DNA from 2 places in the Bartonella taylorii genome. Region 1 is predicted to be linked to the other one. Evidence: predicted binding sites of a transcription regulator. Region 1 holds the regulator's gene; the other holds the start of a gene.

Region 1 (3,219 bases):
AAATCTTTCTAGCACGATATTTTCTTTTTCTTTCATAATACCTGCTAATGCTAGTGAGGAAGAAGTGTCATTCCCTGTTATGTAAGAAGCCATTAAATAGGCAGAATCATAATAACCAACAGGTGCTTCAGAAATATATTCCACTTTAACATTTGCCACACCTGCATCTGCATAACCAAGTATTTCCGCAGCTTGCTTTGATAAATCAATGATTCTATTTTTCATAAAAGGACCGCGATCATTCACCCTAACAATGAGTGAAGATCCATTTTTCAGATTAGTAACACGAGCATAACTGGGTAAAGGCATTGTAGGATGAGCAGCAGTCAAGAGATTCATGTCATAGATCTCACCATTTGCGGTTAAACGCCCATGAAAATCTGAGCCATACCAAGATGCTTCTCCAACACGTTGATAGGTTGGATCATTTTGTGGATAATACCACTTTCCTTTTATTTGGTAAGGTTTACCAATAATGGCCCGCCCGTATCTCTTTTCTTTTGATTGGTTTTGCCCACTTGAACTTTTTTGAGAAAGAACAGCAGTTTTCACGTCAGTCTCTTTATTATTGTAAAAACTTTTTATTACAAAATGTGCTGTTTTGCTTGCGCAGCAAGACACCAATAACTGGGATACAAGCACTACAGAAAGAAATTGAAATGTTGAATTAAGAATGGAAGTAAACTTTTCTTTGCTATTTAAAAGCATTTGTCAGCCCGCTTATTTCTAATTGAGTATTTACTGCAAAAAATCACATCGCACCTTCTGTATGCGATAGGGAAATTCACATTTTCGGATGATTCCCCTCGCGCGCCTATAATAGCCTGAAAATTTACCATTTATCAATATATTAATAAATTATTAATACTTTTATGATTACCGCAAGAAGAAATGCAATTTCATAAACGTGATGAATGAATTAAAAAACTAAATAAATCAATATCTTCGTGAAAAAGATGATTTCATAATATATAAATTGTGAACACGTAGGATGATTCTCATAATGAGTGGTAAATTATTCTTATTAATGTAAAAACAAATATAGCCTAATAGGAAAATCTAATGATTATACATTGTTTTCTTAGAATTTTTAAATTACCTATTGGTGAGCGCGCAGGGATTCGAACCCTGGACCTACTGATTAAAAGTCAGTTGCTCTACCAGCTGAGCTACGCGCTCCCACACAAGCCATTTTGCTTGCAGAAAGTGAGAGGAACATACGGTTGACTTTTCATTTGGTCAACACCTTTCGAAAAAAAATATTATTATTCGGTTCAGTTATCAATACTTTTCCGTCTTTTCTCTTTTTTGCTCCACGGTATATATAATCTTTTCCCTTTTCTGAGCTTGAATAAAAGGAACCATTTAAAGATACAAATGCCTGATAGCTTCTAAAACGTGAAAGAGTAGATATTTCAAAATTTATAGGAATAATTAGAGAATATACGTAAAAATTGTAAGTTTTATTTTAGAAAATAACCAACAGTAGCTACCACTGTTAATGGTTAATGAATAAAGAAAGATAAAATACAATATTTTTTATTATATAATTTAATATTAATATAAAATAAATCATATTATTTTGCTTTTTATCTAAAAAAAATTATAGATTAATTATAAATACATATTTTATATTTATCTTTTTTATTTTTTTGACTGGAATACTAAATGCTGACATGTAAACAATATGAGCTACTCTTGTTTATTCACAATCATATGATAGAAACTGGTATTCCCCCCTCTTTTGACGAAATGAAAATTGCATTGGAGCGCTCTTCAAAATCTGGAATTCATAAGCTAATTGTAGGATTGGAACAACGAGGTTTTATACGCCGTTTGCCAAATCGCGCTCGCGCAGTAGAGGTTATCCGACTCCCCAATAAGATAACATTTAATCTATCTTTAGCTCGTAAAATTTCTCCCAGTGTGATAAAAAAAAGTAAAAGAAAAATATCAAAAAATCTTGGCAATCTTGGTAATTTTGATGCACAAGAGAAAAAAAATATTACTATTCCCATTATGGGCCGTATTGCTACGGGCGTACCCATCTCTGCTATATTACAACAAACAGACACTCTTTTTTTACCACAAGCGATGTGTAATTCAGGTGAGCTCTATGCTTTAGAAGTCAAAGATGATTCTATGATTGAAGCCGGTATTCTTGATAAAGATACTATAATTGTTCAACGTCAAAGTACAGCAACATCAGGTGACATTGTTGTCGCATTCGTTGATAAAAAAGAAGCAACTTTAAAACGTTATCGACGCAAAGGAATCTCTATTGTATTAGAAGCTGCAAATCCTCACTATGAAACACATATATACACTTCTGAGCGTGTACAGATAGAAGCTAAACTTATTGGACTTATTCGCAAATATTAAAAAATAGAAAACTTGCCTAATTCACTCAATACATTTAGTGAGAAATTATTTAGTATCTTTTTCATATTGTGTCACACACATTAATAAAATATATGCATCCATAAAATAGAGCATTTTTTATTTTTAACGAAGTAAAAACAGCATAAAATTTATTTAATTATCATAAAGTTGCAGGATTTATCATGGCAGCACCTCGCATTAGTTTTGTCTCCCTCGGATGTCCAAAAGCACTGGTAGATTCTGAGCGAATTATTACTAGACTACGATCTGAAGGTTATGAAATCTCATATAAGCATCAAAGTGCTGATCTTGTCATTGTGAATACCTGTGGTTTTATTGATTCTGCCCGAAATGAATCATTAGCTAATATTGGTGAAGCCCTCAAAGAAAATGGAAAAGTTATTGTAACTGGATGTCTTGGTGCTGATCCTGATGTTATTCGTCAAGCACATCCTAATGTATTAGCTATTACAGGGCCACAAGCCTATGAAAGTGTTATACAAGCTGTTCATACAGCAATTCCTCCAATTCATGATCCCTTTATTGATTTAGTTCCCCCGCAAGGTATTCGCTTAACACCTCGCCATTATGCTTATTTAAAAATTTCTGAAGGATGTTCTAATCGATGTAGTTTTTGCATTATTCCTACTCTACGTGGTAACCTTACTTCACGTCCTATCAATGATGTTCTTCGCGAAGCTGAAAAACTCGTACAAGCTGGCGTAAAAGAACTTTTGGTTATTTCACAAGATACAGGTGCTTATGGTATTGATATTAAATATCGCGAAAGTCCTTGGAAAGATCGCACAGTAAAAACCAAATTTTTCGATCTTTGTT
Region 2 (3,219 bases), 500 kb from region 1:
TTTCTTCTCATCAGACTATGACGGGGCAATGTAATAAGCTAACAAAACAATCTCATTAGCATGGATATCATAACGGAACTTATATTCCATATCTTCTGGTCTTATTAATCCAGATTTTAAAAGCCTTGTGATAAAGGTCCCTGTTCTGGTAAAAGGATTGAGAATAGAGATACCACGTGTTCCCAAGTTCTGCGAAAATTCATTTCGTAAAACATCATTGAGGGAATTAAGATAAAATCGATAATTCCAATCGGGAAATAAACAATTCCAAGCTTATCGATTGTCCTTTTGAAAGCCTTGGCAAAAAACTTTCATGAAGTTTAATAATAAGATTCTGTTTTGCGTGTGGTTCGGTAATGCCCACTGTACAAAACTTGACATTTTTGTAAAATTTTTCAAAATCTCTCGTTTCTTCTTGTTTTATATAGTTGTTTAAGTTGTTTTTTTAATTCCTTATGAAAACTATCAAAGGTATGGCGTGCTTTGCTTATCTCATCACAAAGCATGTCTTTAAGACGCGTAATATGGTTCTGTGCAATCTCAGCAACATTACCATCAAAATTTTCCCAATAACCAATAATCTGTGATTTCAAAACTTTCCAGAAAAATTATCTTGATAAAATCAACAAATTCAGAAGAGTGGAATAATTCTCCTTGTTCTTTATACGCCGATTTGAATTTGCTTTCCGCTGTTCCAATGACACGTCTAGCACTTTCTGATTTTGTTTGTGTCGAGACTGTATCAACAGTTGTGGTGAGTTCCTGTAATTCATTAGCACGTTTAATCTCCACAATCTCAATAGCATTATGGCTGCTATCTTGTCCTACAGACATTTGATTAATCGTTCTAGCAAATCTCTCATCATGGGAATGTAAAGCATGCGAAACCTGCAAGAAAACGCGGTATCTCTTATTGTTTCGTAAAGCTTTTTTAGCTTCTAGGTGTGAATGACAACCGGTAAAATGATATAACCTGTCTTTTTTCTCTTGGCACGACGTATCACACGTCCCACTGCTTGTATCACATCCAGTTGGCTATTGCGCGGATGTAAAAACAGTATCGCATCAAGAACAGGGACATCAATTCCTTCCGAAAAACACCATACATTGCTTAAGATCCGACAAACATTTTTACTGGCATCTTCTTTAAACCAATCCAGTTCCTCATTGCGTTTTTTACACTTTGTGTTCCGTCAATATATCTTACTTTACAGTTAAGAAAGGGAACAGTTTTAAGGAAATCATTGATATGAGGTTTTATAACCCGATTGAATGCCTTTGTAATATATTGAGAGGTATCGATATCTTTGCAAAAAGCTAAAGCACTATGTATGGGCTCTGTATCATCATCGGCAGCCGCTTCCTTATCTATTTTGGTGAGTGCTCTATAAAACTAATAGTTTTTTCAGCATCGTCTAAATCAATTTCACAGTCTTCATTTGCAATAATATTCTGTATTGCTGGAGTGATATAATTTTCATTAACTCTCAAGACAACAATCTTGTAAGGTGTTAAAAGTTCATTATCGACAGCTTCTGCGAAGGTATAATGATGGAGTTGTTTACCATAAAGCGTTTCATCATCCATAGAAGTCAGAACGGTATTAATCTCATCGGCACATTTTTTGCAGTGTCACTAAAAATACGAGGCCTTGCTGTCATGTATAGATGTTGTTCCCCACCATAATGCTGTTATCATGAACCTTGATAAACTCAGAGATTCATCGTTGTCTGTTCCCAACACAGCTCCAGTTGTTCTATGGGCCGCATAAACCTTACATTGAGTGGTACATAATCATCTCGATTACGCAGCTTAGCAATCAGATCAATACCTATATCATTTTTATTCCAATCTTCATGCTCTTACGTCTATTCGTAATAAGTCTAACTTTTTCATATTCTTGCTTTTGAAGAGGGACTTGCAGAAAATAAGCAATGACAACTTTTCAAAAGAATTTCGCCTATCGTGCCCTATTCTGTATGATTATGGTAAGATTCTAACGAGAGTGTAATGTTAAGTGGTTTGCTATTAGATTTATGAGATTGCAGCATCTATCATGTCGCTCTCTATTTATTTCTCATGATCCAGTCAGGTCTATTTTATCTAAAGTCAAGAAAAATTAACACAAACATAACTCAACTTGCACAAATGATAGATATTCTGTATGTGAAAAAGTACTTTGTTGATACGGTAGTAAGGCCTTATTCGCACTGTCGTTTGAGATAAGAAATGTAAAGGTAAGAGTGTTATTGATGGCACGGATAGTCATGAAATTTGGCGGAACATCTGTAGCAAACATTGAATGTATTCATAATGTTGCACGGCATGTAAAAAGAGAGGTGGATGCAGGCAATGAGGTTGCGGTTGTCGTATCCGCGATGGCTGGAAAAACCAATGAGCTTGTTCAGTGGACGTGTGACACTTCACCAATACATAAAGATGCTTACGAATATGATGTAGTTGTTGCTTCTGGTGAGCAAGTAACAGCAGGTTTGTTGGCTCTTACACTCCAAGCAATGGGGATGAATGCGCGTTCATGGCTTGGTTGGCAAATTCCTATTCATACAGATAGCGCGCATAGTCGTGCACGTATTACAGATATTGATGGTTCTTTTTTAATACAGCGTTTTCAGGAAGGTCAGGTAGCGGTTATTGCTGGTTTTCAGGGGTTAGCTCCGGATAATCGGATTTCTACCTTAGGGCGTGGAGGATCAGATACGAGTGCTGTTGCTATAGCGGCAGCTGTACAAGCTGATCGTTGCGATATTTATACAGATGTGGATGGCGTTTATACAACAGATCCGCGTATAGAGCCTAAGGCACGCCGTTTACCAAAAGTTGCTTTTGAAGAAATGCTGGAAATGGCTTCTCTTGGAGCAAAGGTTTTACAGGTTCGTTCTGTTGAATTGGCAATGGTTCATAAAGTCCGTACCTTCGTGCGCTCGAGTTTTGAGGATCCTGATGCATTAAGCATGGGTGATCCAATGAATTCTTTTGGAACACTTATTTGCGATGAGGATGAAATCGTGGAACAACAGAATGTTACTGGTATTGCTTTTGCTAAGGATGAAGCGCAAATTTCACTCCGTCGACTTGCAGATCGTCCAGGGATCTCAGCAGCAATTTTTGGACCCTTGGCCGAAGAGCGAATTAATGTCGATATGATTGTGCAAAATATTTCTGAAGATGGCTCAAAGACTGATATGACTTTTACTGTAC

Evidence for each region. Region 1 encodes LexA, which represses DNA repair genes until DNA is damaged. Its sites were predicted from a motif close to TGTTCNNNNTGTGTTCNG; they were not measured.
Region 2: LBE40_RS05605 (helicase-related protein) is a predicted target of LexA. The motif match lies at 1,176-1,193, and genes of this name have one in related genera.

The regions. Positions count from the first base shown of each region.
Region 1 covers NZ_CP083693.1:780,075-783,293, reverse strand. The annotation lists gene LBE40_RS03520 (septal ring lytic transglycosylase RlpA family protein) at 1-708, opposite strand, end outside; tRNA gene LBE40_RS03515 (tRNA-Lys) at 1,104-1,179, opposite strand; gene lexA (transcriptional repressor LexA) at 1,669-2,382, shown strand; gene rimO (30S ribosomal protein S12 methylthiotransferase RimO) at 2,565-3,219, shown strand, end outside.
Region 2 covers NZ_CP083693.1:1,275,750-1,278,968, reverse strand. The annotation lists gene LBE40_RS08480 (hypothetical protein) at 396-593, opposite strand; gene LBE40_RS05610 (hypothetical protein) at 556-894, opposite strand; gene LBE40_RS05605 (helicase-related protein) at 939-1,160, opposite strand; gene LBE40_RS05600 (hypothetical protein) at 1,369-1,587, opposite strand; gene LBE40_RS05595 (aspartate kinase) at 2,253-3,219, shown strand, end outside.